DNA from 3 places in the Clostridium amazonense genome. Region 2 is predicted to be linked to each of the others. Evidence: riboswitches for the same ligand, from Rfam matches in the RefSeq annotation. Region 2 holds a riboswitch; each other region holds the start of a gene.
The links. A riboswitch is a leader RNA that binds a small molecule or an ion and turns the genes downstream of it on or off. The one in region 2 is predicted to bind cobalamin.

Region 1 (3,293 bases), on a different contig from region 2:
TGATAAAATAAGTGGAGTAATTGTATCCGATTCGTTAACTAAGAAAAAAGATGAGACGTTAAAGTCAGAAGTAGTAATTGCAGCTACAGGAAGAAAAGGTGCAGATTGGCTTAATAATATGTGTGAAAAGCATAATGTGAATCATAGAGCTGGAACTGTAGATATAGGGGTAAGAGTTGAAATTAGAAATGAAATAATGGAAAAAGTAAATAATGTTTTATATGAATCAAAATTAATTGGTTATCCAGCTCCTTTTGATGATAAAGTAAGAACATTTTGTCAAAATCCAGGTGGATTTGTTTCTCAAGAAAACTATGATAACAATTTGGCTATAGTAAATGGTCATTCTTATAAAGAAAAGAAATCTAATAATACAAACTTAGCAATATTAAGTTCACATAATTTTTCAGCACCATTTAATAAACCTATTGAATATGGAAAGAAAGTTGCAGAACTTGTTAATCTTTTAGGTGGAGGAAGCATTTTAGTTCAAAGATACGGAGATATAATAGATGGAAAACGTACTTGGGAAAAAGAATTAAAACAATCTAATGTAGTGCCAACACTTAAAGATGCTGTAGCAGGAGATTTAACTTCAGCAATTCCATATAGAACAATGACTAATATAGTGAATTTTATAGAAGCTATGAATACATTAGTTCCAGGATTTGCAAGCAAAGAAACTCTTTTATATGGACCAGAAATAAAATTTTATAGCAATAAAATAGACATAGATAGAAACTTTGAAACCAATATAAATGGATTGTATTGTTTAGGAGATTCATCAGGCTGGACAAGAGGACTGATGATGGCATCTGTAATGGGTGTCTTAATGGCAAGAGTATTAACGGATAAAGAATATTAAAAGAAAGAATGATAAGATTAATTCTTATCATTCTTTCTGCTTTTAATTGTCGAAAGATAATAACAATAAAGAATGTTTGAAAATGTTGCAAAACTGCAAACGCTGTAATATAATGTATACGAAAAGAGAATATGGAAATTGAGTAGGTTCTTTTTAAGCAATTAGAAAGTTAAAATGGAAAATGGTGAAAATCCATTACAGCCCAACGTTACTGTAATACTGATGAAACCTTTAAAACCACTGAGATAAAAGTCTTGGGAAGGAAAGGGAGTAAAAAGAAGTTAAGTCAGGAAACATGCCTATTTAGGATTGAATCTTTCGTGGGAGAGATGAAATATCATTAAGTTGTATGAATGCTTAAGTTTTTATGCTTTAATTATATTAAAGTTTATACAAAATGTGTTATTTTAAAGTCCCAGTTGGGGCTTTTTTTATTTTTATAAAAATTAAATATAAAATATTTAAGCATTAAAATTAGTATGAATAAATTTAATGTGTCGGCAAACTATAAAGGGGGGATTAGATGAAAAGAAACCATAGAATACTAGTAGCTATCATTTTGAGTTTTATTATGACTATTTGTTTAGGATGTGGTGCAGGAAATAAGGATTTAAAGACTAGCAAATATGATAATAAAGCAAAAGTAGAAAAAAGTATTGATAAAAAGGGTAATAAAGCTAAAGAAAAAACTGATAAAAAAAATGAAATAAAAAAAGAAAATAGTATAAAAAATAATACAGAAAAAGAAGCGGTCAAAAAAGAAGAAATAAAAAAGGAAGACACTAAAATTGAAAATAATAATGGCAATCAATCATCAGAAGAAAAACAAATAAAAGAAAATAATAATGAAAAAGAAAAAAATGAAACAGTAGTGAAAGATGAAAATAAAAACAATAAAGTAGAAGAAGACACATTTACTATGATAATAGGAAAAGATGTTAAAGGATATACTGGAAATGAATCAAGTGTTGTAGAAGAAATTACAATAAAAATTTATTCTAAAAAAAGTGCAATGCAGTATTTAAGGGAAAATACTTCTATGCAAGAAAATGGAGGATTTATTTTTGAAATTAATGGTATACATAATCATTATCCAATACCAGAATCAGAAAAAACTCCAGAACAAAAGAAAAATGGGGTATTAGGTATTGATTGGTTTATATATCTTAATGATAAAAAAACACCAGTAGGAGCAAATGATGTATATCCACAAAAGGGTGATGTTCTTCTATTTGATTTTCATGAGTGGGATAAAAGAGAATTTTTACCACCAGAAGATTAAAAGATAAAATATGGGGGATGAAATGAGAAATATGAAAAGATTAAAAGAAAAATTTGTAGGCTTATTTTTAATTTTATCAATGATTATATGCTTATCATTTTCTACTGTACTTGCAGTGGAAAATGACAGAATATATGGAAAAGATAGGATATCTACTTCGATTGAAATAAGTAAGAAAGGTTGGCAAAACGACTCTGAGTATGTTTTTATTGCTCAAGGATATGATTTTGCAGATGCATTGTCTGTAGCACCATTAGCTAAAAAATTTAATGCACCTATTTTACTTAATGGAAATATTCAACTAAGAGAAGATACAATAAATGAATTAAAAAGATTAAAACCAAAGAAAGTATTTATATTAGGCGGAGAAAGAGTTATAAGCAAATCTGTAGAAACTCAACTTAAAAATATAAATATAAATGAAATAGAAAGAATATATGGACAAACAAGATACGAAACAGCATTAAAAATTAATAAAAAATTAGGAAAAAGTGATGCTTTATTTATAACTAATGGACAATCTTATGCAGATGCATTATCAGTATCGCCAATAGCAGCACAAAAAGGAATACCAATACTATATACTAAAAATAATGAAATTCCTAAAGAAGTAAATGAGTACATAAAGGGTAATAAAATATTTAATGTATATGTTATTGGTGGAGATGGTGTAATAAATGATAGTGTACTAAAAAATATACCAAACTCTGAAAGAATATTTGGAAAAGATAGGTATGAAACTAACAGGGAAGTTTTAAAAAAGTTTTCTAATGATTTAAAATATGAAAATATTTATTTTGTTACAGGAAATGACTTTCCAGATGCATTGTCAATATCTACACTTGCTGCAGATAAAAAAGCACCAGTGATACTAACTAATAAAAATATAAATAGTGATGTAGAAAAAATTATAAATTCTAACATAACATCTCTAAGTAAATTTATTGCTATAGGTGGACCAGAAGTAGTACCACAAAACATATTAGATAAATTTAAAATGAACTTTGAAATTATAAAATTATCAAAGGACAATGAAAGATTTGGAGATGAAAAGAAAACTAGAGACATAAAAAGTGACATATTAGTAACTGGAAATAATGTAAACATAATAAATATAAATTTAGATGGAAATCTTATTTTAGATCC
Region 2 (3,293 bases):
TTCCCACTTCAGATAAAAGAGATTGTATATAAACAGCTTCTTCTTCATAAGGGTAACGGTTGCAATCTCCAGTTGGTAAAATAAATTCAAGATTAACTTCTTTATCACCAATTACTTCTTTGATTAGTTTTTTACCTTTTTCAGCATTATGCACAGCATCTATTTTCTTGTAGAAAGGTGATGTGTAATTTAAGAATGCACCAGCAGGTAGTCCGTATCCATTGTAAAATTCATTTATAATTTCTTCTCTATCTAATAAAAGGCTTAATCCTTCTCTCATTTTTATGTCATTGAAAGGAAATTTGTTTCCGTTAACATTTAAAAAGTGAGTGATACCAGAATCACCAACACTTACAGTGAAGTCTTTATTCTTTTCAAGTTCTGCAGCAAGTGATGGAGTTATAGCTCCTAAGTCACATAATCCGTGAACCTCACCTGATAATAATGCAGAGTATCTAGTATTTGCATCACTTATAACACGGAATTTTAATTTTTGAAGAGTTGTGGCATCACCATGATAATTTTCATTTTTTTCAATTACACAGTATTCTCCTACAACATTTTCAACTAGTTTATAAGGACCTGTTCCAATAGCCATTTCTTTGAAATTCCCATCTTCAGCAAAGCAAGATGGTTCAAAAATACTACTTCCGAAGTTAGCCATTGTATATGTAAGCATAGGATTTGCCTTTGAGAATGTAAGTTTTACTGTGTTTTCATCAACAGCTACAACATCCTTAAGACCTGGATAAGTAGTTTCTATGTTCATTCCATAAAAAGATGATGGAAATGGACCTTTTTTATAACGATCAAAGTTCTTAACAACAATGTCAGAGTTAAAAGGTGTTCCATTTGAAAATTTAACATCTTTCTTTAATTTAAATGTCCATTCAGTACGAGCATCATTGCTTTCCCATGATTCAGCTAATGCTGGGGCTGGGTTACCGTCTTCATCTTTTGTAACAAGTGGTTCCCATACACCTAAATTAATAGTGCAATAATGTGCATCTTTTTCACCAGGTGCTTGATCTCTTGAAGCTGCAAAAATCATCTCTCGTGTTTGATCGATGTTAGAAGCTTCAGCTTTGTTTGATTTCGGCGAGCATCCTATAAAAGTGAATAGGGCAAACATCACCGTCAGAATAATAGAAAGTCGTTTAGTAGTTGCTTTTTTCATATTCTCTCTCCCTTAATATAATTTTAAAAATAAAAACAGCTGAGGGAATTCCACAGCTGTTTTATACGTATAGTAAAACAGAAATTTGTCGTACTAAGTATCCCCCATCGAGATAATAGTATATACAATACACGGAAGGTTTTCTGACTTAGAATCAACCGAACTATAATTACTATAGTAATAAGGTATTATCATCACAGTAGCGTGGGCTGTTGCAGAATTACACTGCATTCCCTTTAAAGAAAATATATTTCGACATATCTTCTCATATGTCTTATAAATTCAACAAAATAATAACATTTAAAATAATATATGTAAACGATTCAGACATTCCATTTTGATATCACAAACTTAGTTAGTGATTCAAAATCGATATATTAATCTTAAGATAATAGTTCTTTTATAATGAAGATAAATTTCACAATGGAATTTTAAATTTTACATATGATATAATGTAGGGAAACAAGCTCGAATTTAATATTATATATACATAAATGAATATGTTGAAGTTATATATTTTAAATTTTTATAGAGGGTTTTCCGAGCTAGTCTCACTAATAAGGGTGTCAAAGTTATAAGAAGGATAAGTATAAGGAGAAACTTTGAACCCTATAGATATAAACAACGGATTTACAAAAGAAAAGTTGGTGGAAAATAAAAATGTAACATCAGCTATATTTTTATTAGATCAAAAAATAACACCAATAGAGTTTTTAGAAAGAGTTAAAACAATAGCATTATTATTTGATAAACTTACAAAGGAAGAATTAAAAGCTATAAAACATTGGATAAAAAATACAACCGAGGATAGACTAGCTGAAGAGGCAAGGGAAGTTTTAGATGCAAGTAAAGAGGAGGTTAAAAATATGGTAGCTAACAACGCATTTATAATAAAAGAAATGGAAGAAAAGGCAAGAGAAGCAGAAAAAATAGAGATAACTAGAAATTTATTAGATATTTTAGATGATGAAACTATAGCATCAAAAGTAGGACTTAACATAGAGAAAGTTAAAAAAATAAGAAAAGAAACTGAGGCAGGTCAATAATCTGCCTTATTTTTAAATTATAAGTTATGGTGGTTAGTTAAGTATCATGCTTAAAGTGGAGCATAAATAAAACAACAAGCATATATATTTAATTAAGTTACTTGTAAAAAAAATTAAGAAGCTTTCTGATGAGTACAGAAAGGATAATTAAATACTTAATACTAAGAAATATTTATAGTAAAGAAGTCAAAAGATACTTCTTTAATTTGTTTAATTTCATCAAGTACCCATTTATTTTCAATATGTATAAACTTCCAACATTCACGATAACAAATATGTTTATTTTTAAATCCATTTATAATCTCATTAGTTTCTTCATTTATTGTATAGTCTATTGATTTTGCTTTTATAAAAAACCATATGAAATCATTATTAATGTCTTCAGAGTATTTTAAACCTATAGGAATCACTTTTATAAGTTCCATGTTTTCCAATATGTTTTTTTCATTTCTTATTTTCATACAATTAGTTTGAAGTTTATGTTTATTATACAAATTTTCACTCATATATTCTTTGCAAAGCTCTTGATTTTTTTCCATCCAGCCAATTGATATTTTATAAAAAGTATTTTTAACATCTTTCATAATAACATCATAATTCCAATTGAAATTCTTCATGGATAAAGAAGTTATAGCATTTAAAGTTTTAGATTTTTTCTTATTCATAAGTATTTTAAAAACAATAAGATAAGCAAATATAAAACATATCAAAATAATAAAAAATAATACATATGATGATATATCTAGTGAAGTTGAACTAGCATGATGATAAGGATAAACAGTCGGACCAAAATGGCTATCACCGCCACTAGAGTGTCCACCACCAGGTCTTGCAAATGTAACTAATGGAAAGCTAATAGTAAATGTAAATAATACCAAAACCAATATTAGTTTTTTAAAATTATAATTTTTTCTCAAATTTATCTCACACCCCTTTAGTAAAGCAATTTTTATTATATCAGATTTGTATTGAATTTTTTGAAATGTTTATAAAAAGTATTAGGTTATGATAAAGACTAAAGATAAGATTAAGAAGAGATTAAATTGGACTTTAATAAGCAAACTGTCTTT
Region 3 (3,293 bases), on a different contig from region 2:
TAGGTGAAATAAACAGTGTAAAAGAAGTAACAAAAGAAGCTGTAACTTCTGATGTTATAGAAATTAAAATGGGACTTCAAGATGGAGTTGTACAATATGTAAGTAAAGATGATGAATTTGATTTTGATAAGATATCATTTTTAAGTCCAAAACTTGTTATAGTTGATAGAGGATTAAAAGATTATGAAAATATAGTAAAAAAATTAGATGAGTTAAATATAAATTATGTAGTTGAAAATTCAAGTTTAGAAAATAATCAAAATGCAAAAAATGAATGGGGAAAATTCATAAGTGTATTTTATGATAAGGAATAAATGCAAAAATTGAATTAATTTATAGGATATAAAAGATAGGTAAACATTTTGTTATCTATCTTTTTTATTGTATGGGAATTTGAACTTTTTTAGAAAAAATTATAATATAATTATTAACATTAGTATAGCTATGTTTTAATGTGAAAATATTGTTTTGATTGCTAGGTGGTAGGATTAATTCATTTTAAAATAGATATTTATTACATGAAAATGAAATACTACATGATGATTTTCATAAAATGCTTCTTGCAATACAAAACTTAGTAGAATACTTAAATAGAAATTATTTTAATGATGAAAAAATAGAAGAAGAGGTGATTACGATGACAAAAACATTATATGATCCAGAAGTTTACAAAAAAGGAATAGAAAAAGGTATAGAAAAGCAAAAGTTAAAAATTGCTATAAATTTATTGGATATATTAGATGATAAAACAATAGCATTAAAAACAGTGTTAGATATAAATAAAGTGAAAGAATTAAGAAAAGAAATAAAATAAATTAGTATAGAGTTCCAAATTTGACTCAAAAATAATAGCTTTATCAAATAACACTAGCCATATTACAATTAAGTCAATTATTATGTTTGGAACCAATTAACAATTAACAGTTAGCAATTAACAATGATGGTTAATATTATTCACTTTGTTCTTAATATTTATGAATAGAAATATCTAAAAACTAAGTTTTTATATTGTGTTTAAATAATTTGCTTCGCAAATCATTATAAAAATTGATTTAAAAAACTGAGACTTCAGTTTTATCCTTCATTGTTAATTGTTAATTTTTGTACACTCGTTTAAACATATCTTTCTCAATTGAAATAATAGTAATTTCATTTTTCAACTTGTTTTCCTATAAATCAAATTCAGTAATGAAAAAATAAAATATTATTACAAGGAAGACTATTGAGTTTTTATTAGATTAGTACTACAATGTAATTGTTTGAAAATTGAATAAAATATATTTAGGTACCTAAATAGGTTTAATAGGGAAAGTGGTGAAAATCCACTACAGCCCCCGCTACTGTATACGGATACGAAGTCAAATCCACTGGTTTTTAACTGGGAAGGATGACTAAGGCTAAGCCGTTAGTCAGGAGACCTACCTAATTATAAGTATGTAAAAGAAATTTCGGAGGGAGATTGAATTATGATAATGTAAGCTTTAATTTAAAGCGTATTTTTGATGCGTTTTAAAGTTATATTGAAAAACCTCTGTTTTATAGGGGTTTTTTATTTTGCACAAAATTTCTTTAAGTAGGGTTTAGGGAGGAAATTTTTAAATGTTAATGTTAAATAAAAAGTTAATATGCTTAGTTATAGGAAGTGTTATTTGTACATCTTTAATAGGGTGTTCTAATAATGAAGATATAAGTACAAGTTCAAGTGAAGTTGAGAACTATGAAAATACTGATGATGTTAAAACTAAAGTAAAAAATAATATTGTATTTGCATCTTTAAAAAGCACTACAAATTATTTTGATGGGAATTTTAAAATGGAAGATGATAAAGCAATATCAAATATAAATAATAATGAAATAGTTGTAAGTGACAATAGTTACATTATAAAAGTTAATAAAAAAGATGTTAATCTTATGGCTAATATAGAAAGGGATAAAGATGATATATACGTACCGTTAGATTTTTTAAAAGATAATGTAGATGCAAATTTTAATTACAATAGGGAAGAAAATGATTTGATTATAGAAAAATGTATGCACCTTCAATATACTAGTGGTTTTAGTGTTGAATATTTTAAAGGTGGAGTAAAAAAGGTTATAGATGGAGAAAATCATACTTTAATTCTTGTTCCAGAAGATAAGGATATACCTAAAGAGTTTAAAGGTGAAAATATTGTAAGAACACCAGTAAAAAATGTTTTAATAACATCAGAGCACCAAGGAGGAATCTTAAAAAATATAGACGAAATAAAAAGTATAAAAGAAGTTACAAAGGAAGCAGCAACTTCAAATGAAATAGAATTAAAAATGGGGCTTCAAGATGGAATTATACAATATGTAAGTAAAGATGATGAATTTGATTTTGATAAGATATCATTTTTTAGTCCCAAGCTTGTTATAGTTGATAGAGGATTAAAGGATTATGAAGATATAGTAAAGAAATTAGAAGAGTTAAATATAAATTATGTAGTTGAAAATTCAAATTTAGAAAATAATCAAAATGCAAAGAATGAATGGGGCAAACTAATGGGTGCATTTTATGACAAAGAAGATAAAGTAAAGGTAGTAAAATAAATAATAATTATCAAGTTTAAAGCAAAGTACCTTAAGTGAAAAATGAATGTAAAAAAATTAGATTAAAACTTTGAATTGAAACATGAATAACTTAGTTTTTAACTTTAAGTTATTCATGTTTCAGTTTAGAGTGTAGATTTTAGTCATTTTTGAAGCTTTTTCTAAAACCAAAGAAATCTCTAAATTCATTAGCTTTATAAAAATCTTTAGAACTATTACTGCCTAGAAGTTCAATTCTTGTTTTAGGATATAATAAATGGCAAGCATTGATAAGAGCTTTTCCAAGGCTTTTTCCTCTAAAATCTTTATTAATTATTAATTCTATAATATAAGTAGTTATTTCTGTATCAGTTAATCCACGTAGAACACCAGCAATGCTACCTTCATAAAGTATAACAAGAACTATATCAGAGTTTTTAAAGGCTTTTATAGCATCATTAGGTCTTTTTATAATGGTTAACCAACCTTCAGTTTCATATATTTTTTGAATATATGAAAAGTCATTTTCCTCAAATTCTCTAATGTAAAAGCCATCTGGTAATGAGATATTAGATAAAATTAAGTTGATGTTTTCAGGAGTTATTTTATTATTCATGAATCAGTACCTCACTTATACAAATTTGTATTTTAATTAATAATAAAAATTATACTATGTATTAATACAATTATGTAAAAAAAAGTTAAAATTATCAGCTGTAGATTATAAAAATTTCAAAAATAAC

Region 1: linked by a shared signal. The riboswitch ahead of AC07E4_RS12295 (DUF4430 domain-containing protein) and the one ahead of AC07E4_RS03415 (ABC transporter substrate-binding protein) in region 2 are both predicted to bind cobalamin.
Region 3: linked by a shared signal. The riboswitch ahead of AC07E4_RS08885 (stalk domain-containing protein) and the one ahead of AC07E4_RS03415 (ABC transporter substrate-binding protein) in region 2 are both predicted to bind cobalamin.

What each region holds. Positions count from the first base shown of each region.
Region 1 covers NZ_JBWKMH010000028.1:182,620-185,912, forward strand. The annotation lists gene AC07E4_RS12290 (NAD(P)/FAD-dependent oxidoreductase) at 1-865, shown strand, start outside; cobalamin riboswitch at 993-1,182, shown strand; gene AC07E4_RS12295 (DUF4430 domain-containing protein) at 1,389-2,147, shown strand; partial or broken gene AC07E4_RS12300 (cell wall-binding repeat-containing protein) at 2,170-3,293, shown strand, end outside.
Region 2 covers NZ_JBWKMH010000006.1:156,799-160,091, forward strand. The annotation lists gene AC07E4_RS03415 (ABC transporter substrate-binding protein) at 1-1,177, opposite strand, end outside; cobalamin riboswitch at 1,295-1,463, opposite strand; gene AC07E4_RS03420 (hypothetical protein) at 1,780-2,223, shown strand; gene AC07E4_RS03425 (Tim44 domain-containing protein) at 2,385-3,140, opposite strand.
Region 3 covers NZ_JBWKMH010000023.1:145,954-149,246, forward strand. The annotation lists gene AC07E4_RS08875 (stalk domain-containing protein) at 1-314, shown strand, start outside; gene AC07E4_RS08880 (hypothetical protein) at 638-814, shown strand; cobalamin riboswitch at 1,267-1,440, shown strand; gene AC07E4_RS08885 (stalk domain-containing protein) at 1,600-2,571, shown strand; gene AC07E4_RS08890 (GNAT family N-acetyltransferase) at 2,711-3,166, opposite strand.